One region of the Zooshikella sp. RANM57 genome, then DNA from elsewhere that is predicted to be linked to it. Evidence: predicted binding sites of a transcription regulator. Region 1 holds the regulator's gene; each other region holds the start of a gene.
What was found. The regulator sigma-54, encoded in region 1, starts transcription at its own class of promoters, with help from an activator protein. The targets are predictions, from matches to a motif close to TGGCACNNNNNTTGCTNT.

Region 1 (3,289 bases):
GAAGAGGGGCAATAGCAAGCTCATAAAGTTCATGATTGCTTTGAGCATTACGCAGCCTATTTCTGAAACTGGCATTTTCAAACCGTTCAGCAACAAGTTGCAATATTGCTAAATGCTCAGAAGTAGCTTCTTCTGGAACTATAAGTGCAAAAATTAAATCAACTGGGTGATTATCCATTGCGTCAAACTCGATGGGTTCACGAAGCTTTAGTAAAGCCGCCATGGGTTTTTCACAGTTGGTTAATCTGCAGTGGGGAAGTGCAATGCCATTGCCGAATCCAGTACTTCCCAGTCGTTCTCTGGTAATAAGACTATCAAAAAGTTCGCTAGCACCTATGCCTGGCCGGTAACCGGCCAGGATATCTGCAATTTGCTCTAACGTTCTTTTTTTACTGCCACCCTCGACATCACAAGCGGTGCACTCCGGGGCAAGAATCTGTTCGAGTTTCATTGCGTTTTTACAATCTCCAGCAATGGCCGGTTTAACGGGCTCCTGCGCCCTGTAAACGGTCAAGGTTTTTCTCTTTGTGTTTTAGAAGTTGACGATCTAACTTATCGACAAGCATGTCAATCGCTGCATACATGTCTTCAGATTCCGCTTCCGCGCGAATATCTGCACCTCTTATATGTAAAGTGGTCTCAGCTTTTTGTCGAAGTTTTTCAACACTTAAAGTAACTTGCACATTGGTAATGCTATCAAAGTGCCGCTCCAACCGCTCAAACTTGCTGATAACATATTGGCGCAGCGGATCGGTAATATCAACGTGGTGACCACTAATATTTATTTGCATGCATCGATCTCCTAAGTGATCCGATTTACAGTCTATCAGTAGAAACTGTGTACTACTACTGACTCCACAACATCCCTAATCAATTGAGTAGGGGTAATAGGGTTGTTTGTCACCCTATAACGCTTTCTTACACCAACCGTTTTCGCTCGTTAGAAGGCGGAATAGAAAGTGACTCTCGGTACTTAGCGATAGTTCGTCTTGCCACTTTTATTCCTTGTTCTTCTAGAAGCTTGGCTATTTTACTATCAGATAAAGGTTTTCGCGCATTTTCCGCCGCGATCAATTTTTTTATGATGGCTCGGATTGCTGTTGATGAGCATTCTCCACCCGATGAGGTACTGACATGACTGGAGAAAAAATACTTCAGTTCAAATATACCACGAGGGGTGTGCATATATTTTTGAGTTGTTACTCTTGATATTGTTGACTCATGCATGCCAACGGCTTCTGCAATATCATGGAGCACTAAAGGTTTCATGGCTTCTTCTCCGTACTCTAAAAAGCCCTTTTGGTGCTCAACAATACAGCTAGCAACTCGCATTAATGTTTCATTACGGCTCTGCAAACTTTTTATAAACCAGCGTGCTTCCTGGAGATGATTTTTAATATAGGTATTGTCAGAACTGCTGTCTGCACGTTTGACTAAAGATGCATAGCTTGCATTGATGCGAAGACGGGGGGTGGCATCGGTATTAAGTTCTACACTCCAGCGATCATTTCTTTTTTGAACAATGACATCTGGAACGATATATTCAGAGTTCTCATCTTGAATAACAGAGCCAGGCCGTGGATTTAAACTTTGTATCAACAGGATGGCTTGTTTCAACTGCTCTTCTTTCAACTTTGCTTTTCGCATAAGTTGATTGTAGTCGTGATTGCCTAATAAATGGAGATACTTTTGAGTGATTAGCTTCGCTTCTTCCACAAAAGGCGTATTTGCACTGAGTTGTGTCAACTGAGTTAAAAGGCACTCTTTTAAATCGCGAGCGGCAACGCCAACAGGGTCAAATTGTTTTAGTAAGCGGTGAACGGCAACGACTTCATCAAGCTCTATCTCAAGTTCTGGGTCAAAGCTTTCCAGAATGTCTTCCAGGGTACAGGTTAAATAGCCGCTTTCATCAACTGCATCAATAATTGCAATGGCAATCAGGCGGTCATTATCGCTGAGTGGGGTAAGGTTAAGCTGCCAGTGTAAGTGTGTCTGTATTGTTTCTGCAGTGCTGTTTCTAGCGGTATAGTCAAAATCTTCATCGGTGTTAGAAGATGAGCTTCCAGTCGTTGGCAGTATTGGGTCATAGACGTCATCCCAGGCGGTATCAACCGATAGCTCCGATGGAATTTGCTCCGCCCACTGATCCTCATAAAGAGATTCACCATCACTCTCTTGTTCTTGAGAAGTAGTGCTAGACGTAGCATCAATATTGCTGCCATCACCATTGGAACTTGAGGGAGCTTCTTGGTTGAACTCAGCGTGTTGTTCATCAGAGGAGTCAGCTGACTCATTATTCATATTTGAGTCTGAAGCGTCTTCAATAAGTTCAAGTAATGGGTTGGAGTCTAAGGCTTGCTGAATTTCTTGTTGCAAGTCAAGCGTAGACAACTGAAGTAGTTTAATGGCCTGTTGCAGCTGAGGCGTCATTGTCAGCTGTTGGCCCATTTTTAAAACTAAGGATGGCTTCATAATTAGTTGGTTTACCTACACTGCAACAAAGCAAATGCTGAAATTTATCTATTAATATGCCACTAAACAGTACCTGTCATTGTGGTGAATGAATGCTGCCACATTAGTAATTCAGTCAACAGTGAAAGAGAATAATGAGTGGCCGCATCTCATACATTAACACATTATATGCGCGACCAGGCTACTTGTCTTAGATTTTGAATTGGTGTCCAAGATAAACATCCTTGACTTTTTGGTTGGCCATTACATCACTCGCAGAACCTTGAGCGATTATCTGTCCTTCACTTACTATGTAGGCTAACTCGCAAATATCAAGTGTTTCTCGAACATTGTGATCGGTAATCAGTACACCAATGCCTCTTTCTTTTAAATGAGTTACTATCATTTTTATATCATTTACAGATATGGGGTCAACCCCAGCAAAAGGTTCATCTAATAGGATAAATGAAGGTTCTGTTGCCAGTGCACGAGCAATTTCAACCCGTCTGCGTTCTCCTCCAGATAAGCTCATGCCCAAACTATTTCTGAGGTGGGTTACATTGAACTCTTCAAGTAATTGGTTAAGTTTTTCTTCTCGCTGTTGACGATTTAAATCCTTACGGGTTTCTAAAATCCCCATAATATTTTCACTGACAGACAGTTTACGAAAAATAGACGCTTCTTGTGGTAAGTAACCAATTCCTGCACGTGCTCTACCATGCATTGGTAGATGTGTAATATCCTGTTCATCTATTTGTACTTGGCCATGATCAGACCTAACCAAGCCAACGATCATATAAAATGTAGTTGTTTTCCCTGCACCATTAGGACCAAGCAA
Region 2 (3,289 bases), on a different contig from region 1:
ATAATATCAACTAATTCTTGTCTGGTATAACTGAAATGCTCACATAAGTGATTATTAACCGTGATTCCCTGTTTAGCTAATTCACTATCCATCACTTGTTTGACTAACGCGGAGCAACCACCGCAACCAGTAGAGGCAGATGTACTTGATTTAATCGCTGCCATATCACAGCAACCCTGCAGCACTGCTTGTTGGATATCCCCTTTAGATACACTATAACAAGTACATAATTGAGCACTTTCAGGTAAAGCATCCACCCCTAATACCGGAGTAGAACTTACATCATGGGAAGGAATCAGTAGCTGTTCTGGAGATTGCGGTAAATCAATGCCATTAAGATATAACTGCAGCAAATTACTATAATCTTCTGTATCACCCACGAGGATAGCGCCCAATAGTTTCTTCCCACTGCTGGAAACCACCAACCGTTTATACACTTGCTCAGTTTCATCACAAAAACTATAGCATTGTGCACCTGTCGTATATCCATGTGCATCACCAATACTACCCACTTCTACGCCTAATAGTTTGAGCTTAGTGCTCATATCAGCACCTAAAAATTGCTCATTACCTCCAGTAATATGAGATACCACAACTCTAGCCATTTGATAGCCTGGGGCCACTAAACCAAATATTTTTTTATTCCATAATGCACACTCACCTATGGCGTAAATATTGGGGTCACTGGTTTGGCATACGTTATTAATAGCAATGCCGCCTCGCTCTCCTACTTCAAGCGCACAATGCCGCGCTAGCTCATCAAAAGGCCGAATACCTGCAGAAAAAACAATCATATCTGTTTCTAAATGACTACCGTCAGTAAACGTCATTCGATAACGCGCATTTTCTCCTGTTGAGATGACGTTAGTGCTTTTATCCGTATGGATAGACACGCCGAGTGCTTCTATTTTTCGTTTCAGTAAAGCACCACCATTTTCATCAAGCTGAATGGCCATTAATTGTGGAGCAAACTCCACCACATGCGTTTTCAATCCCAACTGTTTCAAAGCATTCGCAGCTTCTAAGCCCAATAAACCACCACCGATCACCACACCAATTTTACTCGACTCAGCCGAAACTTTAATACGCTCTAAATCTTCTATGGTTCGATAAACTAAACAATGAGGTTGATCATTACCCTTTATGGGTGGAACAAAGGGGTAAGAGCCTGTGGCCAATATAAGCTTATCATATTCTTTACATAAACCACTGTTTGTATATACTTGTTTTTTACTTCTATCTATCGCAACAACTTTTTCATTTAAAATAAAATCAACGTTGTTTTCTTTATAATAATTTTCATCAGTTAACATAAGCTTTTTAACCGAGGTTCCAGAAAAAAAGCTGCTTAATTGCACTCTGTCGTAGGCTAGTCTTGGTTCATTGGAAATCGTTGTCATAGTAAACTGACTTGCATCTGGCTGAGCAAGCATTTGCCTAATAAACTCATGCCCTACCATGCCATTACCAATAATTACAATTTTTTGCATATTCATTTTCTTCACCCGCTCGCCAAAAAAGTTCAATACATCGAGCGACTTATTTTAAATGTGTCAGCCACTGTATCGCTTATTAGTTGTAGTTGAGCAAAGTTAATGCCAGTATATTTAGTATGAGTTAGATTCATTACAACCCACAGAATACCTGATTATGTTATTTATCAGCATTTAGTGAATAAACATTATCCAACGATTCATTTATCACCAAAGTAGTGCATTGTGCGCTAAGACTAAGCATAAAATTCAGCCAACAATATAAGAAAAGCTACAAGGTCATGAAATGATAAAACCTCTTGGCATGAATGTATATGCGGTAAAGAGTACTCATAAGTTAAACCTGGATTATTACTTGCTTAGAAAATATTAAATATCTTACGCAGTGAAAGATATATTTTAATTTAAGTGGATATATATTGTGGATAATCATTGGATTAAAACCACCTGTGCATTTTGTGGTGTAGGATGTGGTGTTGAAGCTCGAGTAAAGAATAATAAAGTGATTGTAAGAGGAGACAAACAACACCCTGCTAACTTTGGACGCCTTTGCTCCAAAGGAATGGCATTAGGAGAAACCGTTACTGATCAAGGGCGTCTACTTCATCCACAGATTGAAGGACAAGTAACCCATTGGGACACAGCATTAACCACCGTAGCAGACACTTTTCAGCAAATTATCAACAAATATGGTCCTGAAGCAATTGGTTTTTATCTGTCAGGCCAACTTCTCACTGAAGATTATTATGTTGCAAATAAATTAATGAAAGGTTTTATTGGAAGCGCTAACATTGATACTAATTCACGTTTATGTATGTCATCTAGCGTAGCCGGTCATAAGCGAGCCTATGGCAGTGACACGGTGCCAGGTTGTTATGAAGACTTAGAAAAAGCAGAACTCATTATAATAACGGGTTCTAATCTTGCCTGGTGCCACCCCGTCTTATACCAACGGATATCATCAGCAAAGCAACAAAATAACACGTTAAAAGTTGTTTTAATCGATCCGCGTTGTACCGTCACTACCCAACTAGCCGATTTACACCTTGCTATTCAGCCAGGCACTGATGTGCTGTTATTTAATGGATTACTTCACTATTTAGATAAAGTACATAAACTAAATAGTGAGTTTATTAGTGCCCATACAGAAGGCTTTAACAGCGCTTTGCATGCCGCAAAAGCTGAAACCACTTGTCATGAATCACTCGCAAGCACGCTAGGTGTACCCACCGATATTCTCACGCAATTTTATCATTGGTTTGCAGAAACAGATAATATTGTTACGCTTTACTCACAAGGCATAAATCAGTCAAGTTGTGGTACAGATAAAGTCAATAGTATTATCAATTGTCATTTAGCTACCAGAAAAATAGGAAAACCTGGTTGTGGACCATTTTCACTCACGGGCCAACCAAACGCCATGGGTGGTCGTGAAGTCGGTGGTATGGCCAATACGTTAGCAGCTCATCTAGAGTTTGAAAACCCACAACATCATGAATTACTCAGTCAATTTTGGCAAACTCAACGGCTTGTCAAACAGCCTGGATTAAAAGCGGTCGCATTATTTGATGCGATTGCTTCAGGCAAAATAAAAGCAATCTGGATTATGGCGACCAACCCTGCTGTGAGTCTACCCCATACTGAGTTAGTAAAATCGGCATTAAAAGCCTGTCCATTTGTGGTCGTTTCTGACTGTATGATGGAAACAGACACTAATCAGTATGCCAATATACTACTACCAGCGGCTAGTTGGGGTGAAAAATCAGGCACTGTCACTAATTCAGAGCGACGGATAT
Region 3 (3,289 bases), on a different contig from region 1:
TAATGATGGCTCTGTTGTTTTCGCATGATGAAGATGAGCAAATTAAACAGTTAGCATTGGTTGCACAAGCCTATGGGGATAATACAACTGCTGTGGCAGTTCAACAGATGGCCTCACACTTGATTAATTATTCATCTCAAGATCTGCTATCTCTGTTGGAAATAGCAAAACCCGTATTAAAGTTAATGTCACTTAAGCAGCGCACACAACTCAATGGCTGTTTATTTGCATTAGGCAAAGCGGACGGTAAGTTATGCTTATTTGAATGGGCACTATTAGCCATGGTTAAACACTATGATAATAAGTGGTCAGAGACTTATCGCGCGGGCAGTCTAAAAAAATCATTAGATTTCGCAAGTGTTGCTGACGATGTTCAAGTTATTATTGCTGCATTATGTCAGGTTTCACACATGCCAACGTCACAGCAATTGACATGTTTTGCAGCGGCAATGCAACAATTGTCGATTAAAGCAAATTTCCCTGCGACACTATCCTTTGGTCGTTTACATAAAGCATTACAAAGGTGTACTCAACTTAAAATAAAAGATAAAGAGACGTTGATTAAAACATGCAGTGACTGTGTTATGTTTGATCAGTCCGTTGTCTTAAAAGAAGTACAATTGATGCGTGTGATAGCGGTGATACTTGATTGTCCAATTCCTCCTGTAATCTTCTTACATGAGTCTGTGAAAGAGCTTCAACTATGAAATGGTTAAGTTTATACAAGCTTGATTCTGTGAGGCTTTAAAGTACAGACTATTTGGTTCTGTTGTAAACTAGTCTCTTATTGACTCAGTTCTTGGTTTGTCTAAATGATACCTTGATAAAAAGGCATTATTTAGGTTATGTAATATAGTGATTAAATTGAAAATGAGGGGTTGATGTTAAAAAAAGTACTGATCACTGTAGGCTTGTCTTGTGGTGTATTGAATGCCTGGGCTGAAGCTGATGGACCTGATTTTTGGAAAGTACATGGCGTTGCAGTAAACGATACTTTGAACATACGTCAGCAGCCTGGCTGGCAATCAAATAAGTTGGGGGCTATACCCCCCAATGCGCAATGTTTACCCAATATTCAATGCACGGGTGGTCTGACCTTTGAGGAAACCACAACACTCTCTGAAGCCGAGCAGGATGCATTACGCAAACAGCGTCCCAGGTGGTGTAAAATCCGCTATCAAAACATAACAGGGTGGGTTGCGGCTAAGTATTTAAGAGAGAGTACAAGTGACCATTGTTACCAGTGAACGTTGTAACTTTTAGATAGTAGACATAGGAAGTAGGCTCTCAGTTACTTATTACACCATAAGGAATACAACAGGTAATTTTAAAACTGAGAGCTTACTGAGAGAAAACTATTTAGCGTTTGCTACGCAGTGTAGATAAACCTAATAAGCCAAGTCCAAATAGAGCAATTGTTGCAGGTACAGGAATGGGGTCAGGTAGCGGTGTAGTCGCGCTATATTCAACAAAATAACCAAGCCGGCTGCCAGAGCCTAAATCATTCCAAGTACCGCTGGACAGTTCAAGAAAATCTTCTCCACCAAGATTATTAGGCTCACCAGGTCCCCAGCTTGCAAAGGCTGACGTTGGGCCGCCCAACCAAAACTGGGTGCCAGCCTCAGGGCCATCCATCCAACGCCAATCACCTTCAACAGCCATATCAGATCCACCTAACCAACCGGTAGTAGCTCCAAGCCCAGTCAAAAAAGTATTTTCAGCTACAGAAGTCACAGTGGCAAGATAGCCAGGTAAACCTAAGTGACTCATACTGAGGGCTGCAGTGCGTGCAGCAGTCCAAATTAACGGTGAGCTAATATACTCATAGTAATGGCCTGTTGTAGGAAAGAAAATAGGTACTGCGGAAGCTGAGTTAATGGTTAATATTGATGCAGTCAGTGCGCTAATTTTTAATAGTTTTTTCATGTTGTATTCCGTAGTGATAGTTGGCTTTGCTTTGCTATTTTCGATTAATAATTAGCGAATAACATGCCAGGTAGATTTAAGCTTATAAAAAAGGGGTAAATTAAGGAGTAAATAAGAAAAAAAAGGTTGGTAATTAAATGTTGATAATTACACTGACATATATTGAGTAATCATTTAACTAATTATATTGAGAATCAAGAGGGAGAGAGGGAACTTATAAAAGCCCCCCTTTTTTTGTTAAGACTATTAAAGTTCTACAGTTTCTGTTGGTATTGAAAAATCAGGAAAGAAAATGTACCCATCTTCACCAATGGGTGGAAGCTGAACAGAAATAAATGTCATTCCACAAGCATCAGCAATAACACCATGCAGTTTTCCTTGGGGTATAATGCCATGTGTCCATGGTTGAACCTGAACGGCTTCGTTTCCAGCTATAAAACGACCGCGACCTTTTGTGACAATGACAATCGCATCTGATTTAGGATGGACATGAGGTGTTATCAACTGGTTAGGTGGCATTTCTACGTATTCATAGCCTGTCGTTTGTTCGTAACAGGTACCGGTTAACAGTGATTTCAGAATGATGCCATTAGGTCGTTGAGCATAATTAAACGAATTAATATTAATAGGGTTAAAGGTCTCATCCAGTTTCTGGGTTATTTGGGGAGCACTCTGTAGATCTGTAATAGCGATAACGTGCTGATAGTGTCGCGTTGATTGAATAACACTTGCTTTAGTTGAGGCGCATTCCCATGTGACAAAATCACCTTCGGTTAATGAGAGACATTTTGTTGTGCCATGAATATTAATAGACCCTTTAAGGCAGTGAATTGCAAATGATTTATTTTTGGGTAACAAATGGGTTTGTTCAGGTTTGAGGTAGATAATACTTAATGGTTGACAGGGTAAAGAGGAGGGTAGTTTTGAAAAATTAATGTTTTTTTCGCCGCGACGAAAAGAACAGCCATTTTTTGAAACATAAATATCAGCATCTTCAATAGAGAATGTAGAAATACGGCTTTTTAACGTGTTAACAGCCATTAGCATAACCTCCATGTTATGATTAAATACCTTTTAGCAAACAGAGTACCTAAAAATTCTATGCCTATGTTACTGTTGGTAGGTTTTAGTCCTTTAAGATGTTTGCTTAGCTATAACAGGTATAATTCGTATTTAACTTAATATAGGAGTCCTATAGATCGTGTTAACGAGCTTGAGCATACCTATGGGGGATAATGCTTATTCTAATACGTTCGCTTTATATGAAATAGCGCAAATAAAGCACTATTAGTAACCCTCATAAGTCGGGTGGATTATAAAACACAAATAGTGTATATGTGAATAGGTTAGTATGTTATTTTTA

Region 2: the regulator sigma-54 is predicted to act here: its motif matches at 1,584-1,601, upstream of nirB (nitrite reductase large subunit NirB).
Region 3: the regulator sigma-54 is predicted to act here: its motif matches at 1,978-1,995, upstream of ACQ96U_RS05270 (PEP-CTERM sorting domain-containing protein).

The regions. Positions count from the first base shown of each region.
Region 1 covers NZ_JBOIUB010000001.1:641,782-645,070, forward strand. The annotation lists gene ptsN (PTS IIA-like nitrogen regulatory protein PtsN) at 1-514, opposite strand, end outside; gene hpf (ribosome hibernation-promoting factor, HPF/YfiA family) at 483-791, opposite strand; gene ACQ96U_RS02345 (RNA polymerase factor sigma-54) at 919-2,472, opposite strand; gene lptB (LPS export ABC transporter ATP-binding protein) at 2,663-3,289, opposite strand, start outside.
Region 2 covers NZ_JBOIUB010000005.1:22,674-25,962, forward strand. The annotation lists gene nirB (nitrite reductase large subunit NirB) at 1-1,496, opposite strand, end outside; gene ACQ96U_RS11950 (molybdopterin-dependent oxidoreductase) at 1,915-3,289, shown strand, end outside.
Region 3 covers NZ_JBOIUB010000002.1:113,086-116,374, forward strand. The annotation lists gene ACQ96U_RS05260 (M48 family metallopeptidase) at 1-707, shown strand, start outside; gene ACQ96U_RS05265 (SH3 domain-containing protein) at 882-1,247, shown strand; gene ACQ96U_RS05270 (PEP-CTERM sorting domain-containing protein) at 1,360-1,926, opposite strand; gene ACQ96U_RS05275 (cupin domain-containing protein) at 2,173-2,967, opposite strand.